DNA from 3 places in the Ruegeria sp. AD11(2025) genome. Region 3 is predicted to be linked to each of the others. Evidence: riboswitches for the same ligand, from Rfam matches in the RefSeq annotation. Region 3 holds a riboswitch; each other region holds the start of a gene.
The links. Region 3 has a riboswitch for cobalamin ahead of ACR1XY_RS19000 (hypothetical protein). Riboswitches for the same ligand answer to the same signal wherever they lie in the genome.

Region 1 (5,525 bases), on a different contig from region 3:
AACAAACCCGAGACGCGCAAGGTCACGTCTAGACGCGGGCGGCTCAGGTCGGTGATCGGCAGCACCTCGATGCCCGAGACCCGCTCGGACCCCTTGTCCCAGACCGGTTTCACGCCCAGCAGGTGTAGCGCCATGGCGAATTCCTCACCCGCCGTGCGCATGGTGGCCGAGCCCCATAGATCGACGATCAGGCCCTTGGGGTAATCGCCTTCCTCCTGCAGGTGTCGCCGGACCAGTTCTTCGGCCAGTTTCACACCTTGGTCATAGGCGGCGCGGGTCGGCACCGAGCGCGGGTCGGTGGTATAGAGGTTCCGCCCGGTGGGCAGCACGTCCGACCGCCCCCGATAGGGAGAGCCCGACGGCCCGGCCTCGATCCGTTTGCCGGCCAGCGCGTCAATCAGAGCGTTGCGCTCTGCGTGGGCCGAGGGCGCGGGGTCGAAATTGCCGTTCGCCTCGGGCACACGGCCAAAGATGTGCAGACCGTCACCGAATTGGCTTTCCTTGATATCGCAGACAAAGCGGTCGATGCGGGTGATTGCCTCGGCGGTGCAGGTGGCCTGATCGAGGCCGAGGTCGTTTTCCAGCCCGATGGCCTGTGCTTCGTTGCGGATGTCTTCCTGCAGCCGGTCGCGGCGCTTGGGATCGAGGCCATCGGCGTTCGAGAACTCATCCAGCAGCGATTCCAGTCGCACCATCCGATCAGGCGTGCCGCTTTCCTTCATCGGAGGCGGGATATGGCCCAGCGTGACGGCCCCGATTCGGCGCTTGGCCTGCGCGGCCTCGCCGGGGTCGTTGACAATGAAGGGGTAAATCACCGGCAGATCGCGGATCAGCGCCTCGGGCCAGCAATCGGCGGACAAGGCGACCGATTTGCCGGGAAGCCATTCCAGTGTCCCATGCGCACCGATATGGATCAGAGCATCCGCGCCCAATCCTTTGCGGAGCCAGAGATAGAAGGCCACATAGCCGTGGCGTGGAGTGCGTGAGAGGTCATGATAGTCGTCATCGCGCAACTCGGGCGTGCCGCGTTCGGGTTGCAGCGCGACCAGCGCCTTGCCGCGCTGCAGAGCGGTAAAGTGGAACGCACCATTGGCGAAGGCCGGGTCGTTCTCGGGGTTGCCCCACACTGTTTGCAGGTCGGTGCGTAGTTGTTCCGGTAGGTCCGCGAGTGCGGTTTGATAGTCGTCCAGCGACCACGAAACACGTGCGTCCAGCAAGGTCTCGGCAATCGGCTCCGCCGGTCCGGTATCATAACCTTCGCCTTGCAGGTCGGACAGCATTGCTTCGGCTGAAGCCAGCGCGTCGAGGCCAACCGCATGGGCCATCTGCCAGTTCTTGCCGGGGTAGGTGGACAGCACCAGTGCGGGAACCTGATCCGCTTTGGGCTTGTCGTGCAGGTTCAACCAGCCGGTGACGCGGTCGACAATGGCTTCGATCCGCTCAGGCTCGGCACGATGGGCGAAACGGGAATATTCCAGATGCGGATCGCGCTTGCCGGGTTCTTTGAAGGAGGCAATGCCGGCCGAAATCCGGCCGTCCACCTCGGGCAGTACCACATGCATGGCAAGGTCGGCAGGCGACAGGCCCCGTTCCGCCTCGGCCCACGCTTTGCGGCGCGAGGTGGCGAGGGCGACCTGAAACACCGGCACGTTTGCCGCGTCCAAGGGCGAAGTGCCCGATGCGCCTTTGCCCGAGAAAGAGGTGGCGTTGATGATCGCTGAGGGCTCCGATACAACGACCTGTTCACGCAGCCATTCAGCGGCGGCTGGCGCTTTCAACGAAGGAGCGAACAGGCCAACCGCATCCAGTCCCCGGTCCCGTAGGCTGCGGATCAGGGCGGCGACCGGAGCAGTGTCGGCCGATGTCAGATAGGCGCGGTAGAAGGTGACGAGGATACGTCTCGCATCGCTTGTGAACGCTATATCCACCGGGATCACGCCGCGGTCCGGGCACCAGACGCCGCAGTCGGGTAAGGTCTTTGCACCCATCACCGGGCCGGCATAGAGACCTGCCGCCAGCGCCATCTGCGCCAGTGCAGCCTGTGCTGCAACCTCGCCGCCAGTGTCACACAGATGCGCCAAGCGGCGCAGGGTCGAGACCGGTAGGGTGGAGTAATCATCCAGCCGCGTGTCCTCACGCCCATCCGCAGGCAGAACGGCCAGCGCGATGCCTTTGGCCTGCGCCAGCGCCAGAACCTGCTGCAAGCCGTAAGACCAATAAGGAACACCGCCGATCAGGCGGATCAGGATGCCCTTTGCACCCTCCAGAGTCTGTTCAACATATGTGTCGACAGACAGAGGGTGTTTCAGCGCCGTCAGGTTGGCCAGCCGCATCGTCGGCATCCGCCCCTCGGGACCGCCACCACGATGCCAGCCCGCCGCGAAAGCACCAAGGTCGCTGTCGGAAAAGGACAGCACAACCAGATCCGCCGGGCTTTGGCCCAGATCGGTCGGGGGCTCGGTTTCTTCTAACCCGTGGCTTTCGCGGAAGACGACGTGCATGGCTTACTCGGCGGCCTCGGTCATGCCCACGAGGATATCGCGGATCGCGGCCTCTTTGATGTCGTCATGCTCGGCAATCACCACCAGACGCGAGCGACGATCCTCGCCGGGTTCCCAGGGGCGGTCGTACTGGTGACGTACACGGGCACCGACGGCCTGAACCAATAGACGCATCGGCTTGCCCTGAACGGCGGCATAGCCTTTGACGCGCAGGATGTTCAACTCATTGGCCAGACGTTCGATATTGGCGACCAGTTGGGCCGGATCGGTCTGTTCCGGCAACTCGACGATGATGCTTTCGAAATCGTCATGCTCGTGGTCGTGATGACCGTCGTGGTGCGATGGGCGGGCGTCCATGTCATCCTCGGCGGCGGCTTCCAGACCCAGTACCACGCGCACGTCCACGGCACCTTCGGCCACTTCGACGACGGGCAGGGGACGAGGCGCCTCGGCGGCGATGATTTCTTTCGCCTTCGCCACACCCTCGGGACCGGCCAGATCGGGCTTGGTCAATAGGATGATGTCGGCGCAGGAGATCTGGTCCTCGAACACTTCGGACAGGGGCGTTTCGTGATCGATCGAGTCATCGGCCAGGCGCTGGGCATCAACGGCCTCGACACTAGGGGCAAAACGACCGGCGGCGACGGCCTCGGCATCTGCCAGAGCGATCACGCCATCCACGGTGATTTTGGAGCGGATGTCGGGCCAGTCAAAGGCCTTCAGCAGCGGCTTGGGCAGAGCAAGACCGGACGTTTCGATCAGGATGTGATCGGGGCGCGGCTCCAGCGCCATCAGCGCCTCGATAGTGGGAATGAAATCATCGGCTACGGTGCAGCAGATGCAGCCGTTGGCCAGTTCCATGATGTTTTCCGCCGGGCAATCCGGGATGGCGCAGGATTTCAGGATATCGCCATCTACGCCCACATCGCCAAACTCGTTGACCACAACGGCAAGACGCTTGCCCTGCGGGTTCTGCATCAGGTGTTTGACCAGCGTAGTCTTGCCCGAGCCCAGAAAGCCGGTGATCACAGTGACGGGGAGTTTTTCGAGATTGCTCATTTCAGGGCTCCAATCGGGGGAATGCGGGCCGCACAGTTTTTGCGGAAATGTTCGGGGCGTTCGCGCCATTTGACCAGGCCGTCCTCGGTCGCGAGGTACTTGGTGGCACCTTCGACAATGGTTTCGACATGGTCGTTTTCGTTGAGGTGTTCATAGACAAAGGTCCAACGATCCGGCCCGCCGCGCAGCACGATGGAACAACCTTCATCACAGTTCGACAGGCATTCCACGGCTTTCAGCGTGATGCCCTCGGGCAGTTCCGCTTGTTCCAGCGCTTTATGAAGCAGGGAGCCGGGCCGTTGCGCGTCGTCCTCGACAGGCAGGCCACGGCGGCACGTGGTACAGACCAGCAGCTCAACAGGTGCGGTCTCGGTCATGTCTCTCATCCCCCCAAATCCTCCTTGCGGGGGACGGGGTTTCATGCGGGCCACGTGTCGCAACATGGACCCGACACCGGAACACCCCGCCCGGTTTCATCTTCGCGTGCTGGCAGGTCTCCCGGCTTGCGGATGTCAGAGGCGGGCCTCTGTCGGATGTCCCGCCTTCCCGGCCAATTCGGCCAGTGGCTATGGGCACCCTCTCCGGTCACGGTCGCGGGGGCGGCTGCGTTTGACGGATGGCCGTTGACGCATTCCCTTTTCATCCATCCTAGGATGGACACCAACGCAAGCGACATGCGGCACGGGCAGGGGCCTTGTCAAGCGCGAGACAGGGGTAGAAACCCCATAGAACAGAAAAGCGACCAGCTTGTGTCAATCCGCGGCATCCGCCACCAGCCGGTCCTGCAACCATGCGCAAAACAAACCGGCCGCTGCCGTGGATTGCGCGGCCCGTTGAGCGCTGACCAGATAATGCGACTGGGCAAAGGGAATCGCCGGACCCGCAATCGCAATCGGTGCGCCTTGCCGAATTGCGTTTTTTGCGAACCGTTCAAGGATCGTGGCATATCCTGCACCGGCCATCACTAGTTGCAGCGCTGCCACCGTGGTGTCCACAGAATGCCGAGGCGGCTGGTCGGGCGGCGCTATGCCGTTGGCCTGAAGATACCGCGCCCAGTTGTCCTCGTATCCAAGGATGTGAATCAGTGGCCCGTTCGGCAGGGTGATCAGTTTCGCTGAGTCGTCCCCAGCCCGACAGACCGGGACTAGCTTTTCGTCGGTGAGTTTTTGGGATCGCACCCCCGGCCAGTCGCCATAACCCAGCCGGATTTCCACATCCACATCGCCGGGCGTCCCGCTGTCGTTCCAGATGTGCGAGACAAGACGGACCGGAATATCCGGATGCTGCGCGGAGAAGTCAGGCAGCTCGGCAGCCAACCAATAGGTCGCGGTCGAAATTGCTGCCCGGATCGTCAGGGTCTGGCGCGAGGCCGAGCCAAACAGACTGTTGGTCGACAGCGCAATGTCGGCCAAAGCGCGCCGAACCGTCAGCGAATAAGACTGCCCCAGCTCGGTCAGTTCCAGCCGCCGTGCATTTCGTGTGAACAGCTTTTGACCCAACTCGGCCTCAAGGGACCGAATGTGCAGTGAAACGGCTGTTTGCGTCAGGCCAAGTTCACGCGCGGTTGTGGTGAAATTCAGATGGCGCGCAGCGGATTCGAAGCTGCGCAGCCAAACGGGATTTGGAAGGCGATCCATTTACCACCAAAAATTTTTACCTATATCGCATGTTATTATTCATTTTCTTTTCCGACAGGCAATAGGGATACTCGGCACAAACGGCGACCTTCGGGAGGGTGAAATGAAAGTCGGATTCATCGGTTTGGGCAATGTCGGCGGCAAGCTGTCCGGCTCACTGCTGCGCAACGGAATTGACTTGACGGTCCATGACCTCGCCCCCGATCTGGTGTCCGAATACGTGGCCAAAGGCGCCAAAGCTGCTGAAAGCCCGGCGCAGATGATGCGGGATTGTGATGCAGTCATCACTTGTCTGCCGTCCCCGGCCGCCTCGGACACCGTGATGAAA
Region 2 (5,525 bases), on a different contig from region 3:
GACTTTCGAACCAGGACAGCACCATCGAGGTCGGCATCGCCACCGCCAGACCCACAGCCGTTGTCACCAGTGCCACCCAGATGCCGCCCGCCAACAGCGACGGGTCAACCGAAGACCCAGCGGATTGCAGGCTGCGAAACGCTTCGATCATGCCCAGAACAGTGCCGAACAGACCCAGCAAAGGCGCCAGTTGCGCCACTGTATCCAGCAAGCGGAAACCGCGTTCCAGCCCGGCAAGCGCCAGCCCGGCCTCGGCATCCAGCCGTTGATCCAGGCCGGGCGCATCCGGTGCGTCCATCGCAACCCCGACCAGCGGTGCTAGGTAGCTGTGGCTTTTGGCCAGACGCGCGCGGGCGGTCTGGTGATCACCGGCATCCCACGCTGCCAGCGCCTGCGACAACACACGGTGCCGTCCTACACCCGAAGCGGCGAATTGCCAGAGCTTGTAAAGCGTCACCGCAAGCGTCACCACGGACATGGCGATCAGGATGGCGACAACTGGCCCGCCAAGGGCCAGGATTTCGCGCAGGGCGTCAAGAAAACTCATCCCAAAAGCTCCACTTCTGTTCGGCTGTGCAAGGTTGGTGTCTGGTCGCAGATATCGCTGTCAGCACCTCCGACGGTGCAGCTGCTTACGCCATTGATCAGAACACGCCCGAGGTTTTCGCAGGTGATGCCTCGGATATCAAACTGACGCACCCGCGGGCGTTCTGCCGGCAGGTCCCGAAACCCGAAAAGAGTGATCCGTTCGAAAACACCCGCGGCATCGAATATAACCACCTGATAACTGGCACTGTCTATCGACGTTGTGGTTTGGTTTTCGACCAGAAAGGTCAGGCGGCAGGCGCTTTCGACCTCTTCCACCGCATTCAGCTCGACCATCAGGCCCGGCTCGACTTGCGTGGTTTCGGCCAGAGCCGCAACAGGCAGCGCACAGAGAATGGCGGCAAGGGCCGGACGGCGATACTTCATAGATGCGCTCCTGATCGTTCTACGCAGGCAGGACTTTGGCGGCGTTCCACCCGTCATATCCAAGACCACTGGGGCTCGAAAGGGTTGCCGACACCTTTGTGATAAAGGGCGATTTACAGCCCGTTCAACCCTGCCGTTTCATGACTTCCATCGCAAGTGCATGATATTGCGAAGGCTCCGGGTCGGGCTGATAGACTATCGCACAGGCCACCAGCCATTCCATCGCGTTCGACTTGACCCGATGTTCGGCGAAGATCGCGATGTTTCGGCGTTCGAATACCTGCGCATAGATGAGCCAATCGCCCTGTACAGCCGGGAATAGCGCACCAGCGGCATGCGCTGTTCGCCGCCCGCGAGGTCAACCTCTGCAAGGTTAATGGGTGTCATCAATACATCCAGCACCTCTGAAGAGGCTCAAATCGTCGTCACTTGTACACCTAAAAAGAAATCTCAGCGCACCCTGAAATTAAGGTTTTTCAAATCCCAAAGACGATCGGTTCTGTTCAGGAGGAAATCGGCAAGGCAGCCTGGGGGGCGATCCGGTGATCCCGTCACTCAGACGCCTTCTCCGCGCCGGTTTTGCTGTTGCCTGCAGCACGGAAGCGTTCGGCCGAGCTCTGCGTCCACTTCAGTCCGCCGCCCTGTGTTTCCAGGGTTTCGACACTGTCGGCCTCCAGCTGGAACGTCGCGCGCATGGGCATCAGCCCATCCACCACCATTGTGTTTTGTTCTGACGGATCGATGGTCAGCTTTCCGGTCAAACGAACCGGCTCGTGGACGTAACCGGGCTCCCAGTCGCCGTTCAGCCGTACCCGGATCATCTGATTGGGCGGCGGCGGCGGCAAGTGGCTGCACATCCCGGGCTGAGGCACCAGATAAGCGATGGGGTGCCCATCCGCATCGGGCGGCGCCGGAATGGCAAACCCCGCCAGCGTCACCGTTTGACCGTCGAATTCAGGGTTTCCGGCCGCACCGGCACGATCCCGGCGCTGGGCGACGACAAGTCGCTGGTCCAGCAGCCAGTCGATATCGATGCCGTCCGCAGCCAGGGCTTCCTCGGTTTCGACCAGAAGCTCCTGCCACTTCCGCCGCTCATCGGGGCTGCCCACTTCCTGACGCAGCCTGCCGCGCAGGCGCACGACGAAAATCAGATCGTCGAACTGCTCCGGGCTGAGATCGCGGTAGGGGTCTTCGAAGACCTGAACGGACGGGTCAGGCAATTCGGACCATTCCAGTTCAGCCCCCGGTGCCGCCAGCGCAGAAGAACCGCACAGGCTCAATGCCAGAATCGTTGCAAGGTGAAACCAATATCGCATGATCTGAGTCTATCTCCCTGCCGAGATCATTCCAGCCAGTTTTTGCGAACAACGTCCTTAACTGGCCACCCTTATGCCTCAGAGCTGGCCGGTAACGAACGAACAGGATGAAACTTTCATATTGACGCACTGGGCGATCTCGGGCAGTCAATCTGATGATGGTTCCCCCAATTGGGGATGAAAAGGGAATACGGTGAGGTCCGCTAACCGGCGCCAACTCCGTGACTGCCCCCGCAACTGTAAGCGGTGAGCGACGCCATAAATCCACTGGCCCACAGGCCGGGAAGGATGGCCAAGCCAAGACCCGCAAGTCAGGAGACCTGCCATCATGTTTTCAATCAACCCGGGGCGGGGCGTCCCGGAAGGAGGCAAAGTGACGAACGCGTTACGCTATTACATTGCCGCCACCTCGCTTCGGCAATAAGCGGAGTGGGCAATGGCAAACGATCCCCAACACTTCCTGCTGATTTGCGAGACCTGCAACGGCACGGACGCCGCGCAAGCGATCGGAAAGGCGCTGACGCACCGGCTACCTTCCGGGTTTTCCATACGCATGGTTTCCTGCATGGCTGGTTGTGACCGACCGACAACCGTAGGCTTTCAGGCTGTTGACAAAGCGCAATACCTGTTTGGTGACGTCAAATCCTCGCAGGACATTGATGCTCTGGCCCAGTTTGCGCGGCAATTCCAAGACAGTGGGGACGGCTGGACCAATGCTTCTGACCGTCCGCGTGCATTGTTCAACAAAACCTTGGCTCGTATGCCCCGTCTGAACGTGGAGGTGCACCCGTGACAAACTCAGCGTTTCTGATCGCGCGTGGCCTAGAATACTACGCACTCAACGGCGACGTCCTACTACAGGGAGCATCCTTCGAACTGGACAGGGGTGCGGTTTTGGCCATAGCCGGACCAAACGGGGCCGGGAAAACAACGCTTCTGAACCTTTTATGCGGTGCAGCCGAGATGGTTCTGGGCGACGTTCTTGTCGATGGGCGCAGCCTGAAACAGATGTCGTCCAAAGACCGTGCACGCATGATCGCCGTTGTCAGCCAGCAGGAGTTCCCGGACGGTCGGCTGCTGCTGCGAGACTATGTAGCGCTGGGTCAGATTCCGATCCGCTCAGACCGATCCGCCGAAGACCACGCGGTCGAGCTTGATCGGATACTGGACCTGACCGGGCTGGGCTCACTGGCGGACAAGCGGATGGCCCTGCTGTCCGGCGGTGAACGCCAGCGCGCGCATATCGCCCGCGCCCTGGCGCAAAACCCGTCTCTGTTGTTTCTGGATGAACCCACCAACCATTTGGACCCGGACGCCAAGGGGAGAATGCTGTCGCTGGTGGCCGAACTGGGCATCACGGTGGTCATGATCGTGCACGATCTGGTCATGATCCCCGAGTTTGCCACCCACGTGGCGCTGATGAAATCCACGCGTCTGACCAGTTTCGGCCCCGTGGCCGAAGTGCTGACGCCCGCGCATGTGCGCGACACGTTTGGCGTCGATTATCTGTGTTTCCAGCATGAAGGCCGAGTGATCCCGGCACTGGATATCCGAAGAACCCCAGTTTCAAATTAACTTAAGGAAACTCTCCCCAATGAAACATATCTGGTCTGCGGCCCTGATCACCGCCATGGCAGGCAGCGCCTCCGCGCATGAGGTAACGATTGACAATTGCGGTGAACCGCTGGTTTTCGAATCTCAACCCGAAAGGCTGGTCGTTCATGACATGAACATGACCGACATGGCCTTTGCCCTTGGCCTGCAGGACAAGATCGTGGGCCTGACCGGCATCACCGGCTGGTACAAGACCAGCCCCGAATTCGACACCCTGCGCGGTAACATCCCCGAACTTGCGCCGAAATACCCGACCGTTGAAAATCTGGTTGCGGCCGAACCCGACCTGTTCTTCGCCGGTTGGTATTACGGCATGAAACCTGGCGGCGACGTGACACCCGACACTCTGGAGCCTTTTGGCATCAAGACCATGATCCTGACCGAAAGCTGCGTGCATCTGGACAAGGATCGCCCCGAAGCCAGCATGAATCTGTTGTTCGACGATGTGCTGCGTCTGGGCAAGGTCATGCATGTCGACGACAAGGCGGAAGCACTGGTCGGCGGCTGGAAAGAAGAACTGGCCGCGATCGAAGCACAGACCGCCGATCTGGCCAAACCGCGTGTCTTCCTGCTGGATGGCCCGGCAGACGCGCCCTTCACCGCCGGTAAATTCGCCATTCCCGATGCGATGATCGCGGCCGCCGGCGGCGAGAACGTCACCCATGACATGGACACCAGCTGGGGTCGCACCTCATGGGAGGCTGTTGCCGCATCCAACCCGGAATTCCTGGTGTTGCTGGACTACCAGACCGGCAATGGCGCGGGAGATACATTCAAGTTCCTGCAGGAGCATCCGGTAATGTCACAAACCGACGCCGTGAAGAACGAGCGCTGGATCGGCCTGCGGTACGAGGAACTAACCCCTGGACCGGCAAATATCGAGGCGATCTCGAAAATGGCCAACGCCATGCACCCGGGCCTCAACTGATATGAACCGATTGAGCCTTGTGCTCGTGCTGGGGGCGGTCGTTCTGACCGTCCTTTTGCTGATTTCGACCGTCTACGGAACCACACCCATTCCAGCGACAGACGCATTCAACGCTGTCCTGTTGGGCACCGGGATGATCGACGGAGAGATGTCGGCGCTGCACCGGATCGTGTTTGACCTGCGCCTGCCCCGCGCATTGTTCGCGGCCGTCATTGGTGCCGGGCTGGGGATTGTCGGCGTGGTTCTGCAGACCACCACGCGCAACGATCTGGCCGACCCCTTCCTGTTTGGTCTATCCTCGGGCGCGGCAGCAGGAGCCGTGTTCGTCATCACCGTGACCGGCGATATTCTGGGTTTCTGGACCTTGCCGCTGGCGGCGTTTTGCGGCGGTCTTGTGGCGTCGGGCATCGTGCTTGCGCTGGTGCACGCCATGCGCACAAGCGCACCGGAAAAACTGATCCTTGCCGGACTGGCGGTTTCCTTCCTGTTCTCGGCCATCACCAATTATCTGATCTTCGCGGGCGACAGCCGCGCGGCGCATACGGTCATCTTCTGGATGCTGGGCGGGCTGGGTCTGGCACGTTGGGAAACCTTCCCACTGGTCTGCGTCGGACTGCTGCTGATCCTGTCCTATTCGCTGTATCGCAGCCGCTGGCTGGACGCCCTGCTGACCGGAGACTTGACCGCCGCCACGC
Region 3 (5,525 bases):
GATCGCCCAATCAGCACCGAATCTCCGTGCGTGATCAACATGATGACTACCGGGTCGGTGCGCGGGAAATGTTGCCCGCCGCAGGACGGACAACTGCGCTGCCACCCCGCTTGTGATATTTCGCTCGCGGCACCGCAGCGTGCACAGAACCGGTGGGTTTCATGCCATCCGATCACCGCCTTGGCCGCTGCGGCCAGTTCCGCGTCCCGGGCGGACAGGCGCGTCATGATCCGGCGCAGTTCGGCAAAGACATGGCCTCGGGGCAGGTCGGGATGTTGCTGCTCTGTCCGATCAACAAATGCTCCCAACTGCGACATGTCCAGCCCCTCGGGGGACCAGTTCGAGATATCGAGGGCAAAAACAGGCGACCCGTCCGAGAGACCCAGAAACACGGGTTTCTCCACTCTGCCGCCCGGTCCGTTCTGCACCAATCCGTGCGTCATGGGGATCAGACCCAGCTGATCCAGCGCCTCGCCCCGAACCAGTGGCTTTCCTCGCCACAGCAGCATGCAGGACGCCTGCGGATGGGCGCGCATCCGCGCAAGCTGGTCCGCATCCCCCCGGATATGCGCCGCACGATCCAGGCCCGAGCCGCCAAACGTCACAAGTTCCGCATGTTTCATGAATGTTCCTTTGGGTCGTCGGCACAGGGCTGCCACGGCTGCAGCCGCGTTGCAATGGCAATTCCAAACAGCCGGAAACCTGCGGTCGTCAAATGATCGCAGTCACACCTTAAATGTTGCGCCTAATATACTTTTTGGGGAAAATGCTTAACATATAACTGCCAAAAGTAGAAATTTGTCACACCCCATTCATCTGCCGCGCCCTGTCTTGAAGATACGGATATTGGCAACCTCCGATCTGCATATGAATCTGAGCGGCTTCGACTACTACTCTGACGCCCCGGAACCCACGATTGGGTTTACGCGCACCGCCAGTCTGATCCGGGCTGCGCGGAACGAGGCGGTGGCGGCTGGCGCGCTGGTTCTGCTGTTCGACAACGGAGATTCGCTGCAAGGCACACCAATCGGGGAATGGGCTGCGGAACCGGCCAATGCGCCGCATATTCTGATGCAGGCCTTTGGTGATCTGGACTATGACGCCATCGGGCTGGGCAACCATGATTTCGGCTTTGGACTAGAGGTTCTGGATCGAGTTCTGGCCGACGCTCCCTGCGCGGTGGTGTGCAGCAATGTGCAAAGAAGGAATGCCGATCCTCTCTGGCACAGCCATGCAATCCTGACGCGTACAGTCCCGTACCAGGACCAGCAGGTTACGCTGAAAATCGGAGTGCTTTCAGTGCTTCCCCCTCAGACCGCCAAATGGGAGGCGCACCGGTTGCAGGACCGGGTCACCGTTGGCGATATCCTGACCTGCGCCCGCAACAAGGTGCGGGACTTGCACGCAGAGGGCTGTGATCTGATCCTTGCGCTGGCGCATACGGGGTTGGGATCGCCCTTTGCGGAACCCGATTTGGAAAACGCGATCATCCCGATGGCTGCCATCGACGGCATCGACGTCCTGATCGCCGGGCATTCCCACCTGACTCTGCCCGGTCCCGTGCATGAGGGGCTGAACAATGTCGATGCAGCCCGGGGGCGGGTACACGGGAAACCGGTGGTCATGCCGGGCCCGGCCGGATCGAATCTGGGGGTGATTGACCTGAACCTCCGCAAGGCGGATGACAGTACGTGGACGATAAAAGACCACAGCACCGAATTGCGCTCGGTTTGCCCGACCCGGTCTGGCGGAGAGGCCCATCCGGTTGCGGAAGACCCTGAATTGCTGCGGCTTTTCGCCAAAGGCCATTTGGAAACGCGCCGTCACACGGCTCAACCGGTGGGCCGAACCGATCAGCACCTGCACAGCTATTTCAGCTTTTGCGTTGAGGATAGAGGGCTTGCTTTGGCCGCAGCGGCGCAGGCGGCGGCTCTGCGCCCGTATCTGCAGGGATCGCCCGTTGCGGAGTTGCCCGTTCTGTCCGCGATGGCGCCTTCAAAATTCGGAGGACGCGCCGGGCCGCGGTTTTATGCGGATGTGCCACCTGGACAGGTATTCCTGCGTCATATCAACGACCTGTATGTTTTTCCCAACGAATTGCAGGCCGTTGTCGTTAATGGCGCGCAGATCGGCGATTGGCTGGAAATGTCGGCAAGCGTGTTCAACCAGATCAAACCGGGGTTCGAAACTGACCTGGTCGACCCCAGCCGGGCCGGGCATAATTTCGATGTTCTGCAAGGGTTGAGCTATCAGATCGACCTCTCGCAACCTCCACGCTTTGACTCCTCAGGTCATCTGAGCGCCTCTGCACATCGCCGTGTTCACGACATCCGATTAGAGGGCCGCCCGGTAACACCCGACAAGCGCTTTGTCGTTGCGGTGAGCAATTACCGAGCCAGCGGGGGCGGCTATTTCCCTTTTGTCGACCAGGCCGAGCCGATCCGGCTGCCTGCACGACCCGTTCAGCACATATTGCGAGACTACATCTCGGGTGCCCTGCCACGGGACCCGCTGGAAAAAGCGCCCCGCGCCTTTCAGTTTGCTCCATTTCCCGGCGCGACAACCCTGCTCAGAACCGGTCCGAAGGCCCGCGATCACATTGCTGAACTAGAGGAATACACCCCACAGCTGATCGGCGCAGACGATGACGGCTTTCTGCTGATCCGTTTGACGCTCTGACGGGTTGTCATTTCCGCGTCTGTTGCCTATATCGTGCGTTGAGAGGTTGGCGCGGGCGAGCGCCTCGCCAACCTGGTCAGGTCCGGAAGGAAGCAGCCACAACGAGCCCCGCTTGGGTCGATGTCCAACCTCTCACTTCCTCCCTGTAGCAAACGTAAAGCGCCAGAACCGGCGAAGTCATGCAATCAGCCGTGGCCAAAGGACTGCGTTGCGGCGGGCAAAAGCGCCGATGTGCCCAACTTCCGACAAGCCAAATTCACCGGGTGACAACAGGTGACGGCGCGCATCTGGGCCGTACAGATCGGCCAATCGCCACACCGCATTGGGCGGCACCACATCATCATCCTCGAAGGTAAACAGGTCCACGGGTGTCCCTGACTGCGCCCAGCGCGCATCAGGCAAGGAGATCCCGATCTCGGGCAGGTAGTTGCGCGGTGCGGTGCACCACCGCCGCCACTGCCAATATACCGATGCCGGCAGGTCCGCCCCGAACCCCAGCGCCTTGCCAGGAAGGTACCCCAGGGCTTTCACCGCCAAGGGAGCGTGACCATACCAGAACAGCAAAGCCAGCGCCCGATACGGCCAGGGGTGATCCGATACCGTTACAGGGCCAGAACAGACGCAGATCATGCGGTCGATCTGATCGACGTCGGGCTGAATCGGCCCCAGCATCCCGCCGACTGAATGTCCGATGCTCCACTGCTGCGCATCGGGGAACCTGCGCCGCATTTCAGCCCGGGCCGCGGGCATGTCGACCAAGGCCCAGTCGGCCATCTTGACCCGTGATGCTTTCAGCGATCCGTTCAGAGAATGGCCGAAATCGCTGTAGTCGTAAGTCAGACAGGCCATCCCCCGTTCGGCAGCCAGCCAGCGGGCAAAATGCTGGTAATAATCTCTCGGTACGCCGGTAGCACCGTGAATGACCACGGCCACCCGGGGCGCGGACGCTGGCAGATAAAGGCGTGCCGACAAGGAGCCCGTGCCGGACGGAAACTGAAAGTCCTCGGTCGAATCGGTTTGTGCAGTGTCCAGCATGGTTCGGTCTCCGGATTTTGAACCGATTGGTTCACTTTCTCCAGTCCGCAGTGTTTCCCGTCACAAGTCAACAGTGACCGTACATGACCACACGTCCGCTTGGCCGTGCAAATTGCCCGCTTGACTCGGGTCGCCCGTACCCGCTAGCGATGGTGTGATGGTTCTCGACCCCGATCGCTGGGCGAGATGAAAAGGGAACACGGTGCGGTTCTGCCCCGGTTATACCGGAACGAACCAAGGCCGCGACTGCCCCCGCAACTGTAAGCGGTGAGCAATGCCGAAATACCACTGGCCGAAAGGCTGGGAAGGTCGGCAACGCGATGACCCGCAAGTCAGGAGACCTGCCATCGAACCAAAACCGAAACTCGGGCGGGGTGTCCGGGCAGGTCGTCAGCATGCTGTCACACCTGATCTACGCCCCTTCCTACGCGCGGAGGGCGCACAATGATCTGGAAGACAAAGACCCACGAATACTCGGCCACCGTATGCCAGCGAACCGGCAAGACCTGCCCAGCTTTGGCACGGGTCGCGCGTGTCATTACACAGGCGATAGAGACCGCCGCACCCGCAACAACCCCCGATTTTCAGGTCGAAGGCAGCAGTGAACTGACCCATTGCCCCGAAGGTTGCACCGCCCGATTTTGCGCACGGCCTGATCAGATTCGGATCTTTTGCGGCACGGAGTCCGACGTTTCCACCGATTCACTTGATAGGTATGCCGACATGATGTTCGCGGATGTGTTCATCTCTCTGCCCGCCGATGTTATGGCCAGCCCGCCCTGCGCGATGCTCGAGGTTTTATTGCTGGCCGCAAGTCCGGTTGCGCAACCGGAGCAGCACGCGGCGCTCTAAGCTAGCTGCCCTTTCGGGCGCTGGCCGCCTGCGCCGCCCATTGCAACTGGCCGTCGGTTTCAACGGCGCAGGCCCGTACGGCGCGCAGACGTTTCAGCGCTGCCTCGGGCTGTTCGCCCTGTTCGACCATAAGGCGCAAAGCGACCATGCCAGACCGGCCACAGCCACCCCGGCAATGCACCAACACCCGCCCTCCTCGGGACAGGACTTGTGCCGCCGCTGCGCTGATCTCGGCCCATGCGGCCCGAACCTCTGGCGGTGGCGCGCCAAAATCCGGGACTGGCAGATGCGCCCACCCGATGGCGGCGACGCGAAGATCGTCACCGAATCCGGCGGCACCTTCCTCCAGCATCTCAACCTCAGTGGTCATGGAAACCACCAGATCCGGCTGCCAGTCCCGGATGGTACGAAGATCCTGCAGGTAGTTGCCGCCGCGCCCCGGGATTGGTGAAAGGGCAACCGTGCCATTTCCCACCTGCACAGCATGAATCGCAAAGAGTCTCAAAAGGTGGCCCTCCTGCGAACGTTTCTACGATGCGTAAACTGTCCTGCAAACCGAATTTCGACTACAGCGGCGGTGGACGCGGGCGGCAGGGGTCTCTACGCTGCATTCCTGAACCGAATCCGACAGAGCAGACATGAACGACACGCCAAGCCCCGCCTATCAGGTTCTTGCCCGCAAATACCGCCCCGAAACCTTTGCCGATCTCGTCGGTCAGGATGCGATGGTCCGCACGCTGAAAAACGCGTTCGAGGCCGACCGGATCGCACAGGCCTTCATCATGACCGGCATTCGCGGCACGGGTAAGACCACCACGGCGCGGATCATCGCCAAGGGCATGAACTGCATCGGCCCCGATGGTCAGGGCAAGCCGACCACGGAACCCTGCGGCCAGTGTGAACATTGCGTGGCCATCATGGAAGGCCGACATGTCGACGTGATGGAGATGGACGCCGCC

Region 1: linked by a shared signal. The riboswitch ahead of ACR1XY_RS18330 (DUF1636 family protein) and the one ahead of ACR1XY_RS19000 (hypothetical protein) in region 3 are both predicted to bind cobalamin.
Region 2: linked by a shared signal. The riboswitch ahead of ACR1XY_RS08795 (DUF1636 family protein) and the one ahead of ACR1XY_RS19000 (hypothetical protein) in region 3 are both predicted to bind cobalamin.

The regions. Positions count from the first base shown of each region.
Region 1 is NZ_JBQFZU010000023.1:1,019-6,543, reverse strand. Features, by position in the region: gene cobN (cobaltochelatase subunit CobN) at 1-2,501, opposite strand, end outside; gene cobW (cobalamin biosynthesis protein CobW) at 2,505-3,560, opposite strand; gene ACR1XY_RS18330 (DUF1636 family protein) at 3,557-3,937, opposite strand; cobalamin riboswitch at 4,032-4,240, opposite strand; gene ACR1XY_RS18325 (LysR substrate-binding domain-containing protein) at 4,313-5,197, opposite strand; gene ACR1XY_RS18320 (NAD(P)-dependent oxidoreductase) at 5,301-5,525, shown strand, end outside.
Region 2 is NZ_JBQFZU010000007.1:39,953-45,477, reverse strand. Features, by position in the region: gene ACR1XY_RS08810 (MotA/TolQ/ExbB proton channel family protein) at 1-547, opposite strand, end outside; gene ACR1XY_RS08805 (hypothetical protein) at 544-972, opposite strand; gene ACR1XY_RS08800 (DUF3299 domain-containing protein) at 1,524-2,288, opposite strand; cobalamin riboswitch at 2,431-2,630, shown strand; gene ACR1XY_RS08795 (DUF1636 family protein) at 2,725-3,081, shown strand; gene ACR1XY_RS08790 (ABC transporter ATP-binding protein) at 3,078-3,863, shown strand; gene ACR1XY_RS08785 (ABC transporter substrate-binding protein) at 3,883-4,830, shown strand; gene ACR1XY_RS08780 (FecCD family ABC transporter permease) at 4,832-5,525, shown strand, end outside.
Region 3 is NZ_JBQFZU010000025.1:9,365-14,889, reverse strand. Features, by position in the region: gene nudC (NAD(+) diphosphatase) at 1-623, opposite strand, end outside; gene ACR1XY_RS19015 (bifunctional 2',3'-cyclic-nucleotide 2'-phosphodiesterase/3'-nucleotidase) at 799-2,679, shown strand; RNA gene ffs (signal recognition particle sRNA small type) at 2,719-2,817, shown strand; gene ACR1XY_RS19005 (alpha/beta hydrolase family protein) at 2,857-3,714, opposite strand; cobalamin riboswitch at 3,856-4,077, shown strand; gene ACR1XY_RS19000 (hypothetical protein) at 4,159-4,566, shown strand; gene ACR1XY_RS18995 (protein-tyrosine phosphatase family protein) at 4,568-5,071, opposite strand; gene ACR1XY_RS18990 (DNA polymerase III subunit gamma/tau) at 5,205-5,525, shown strand, end outside.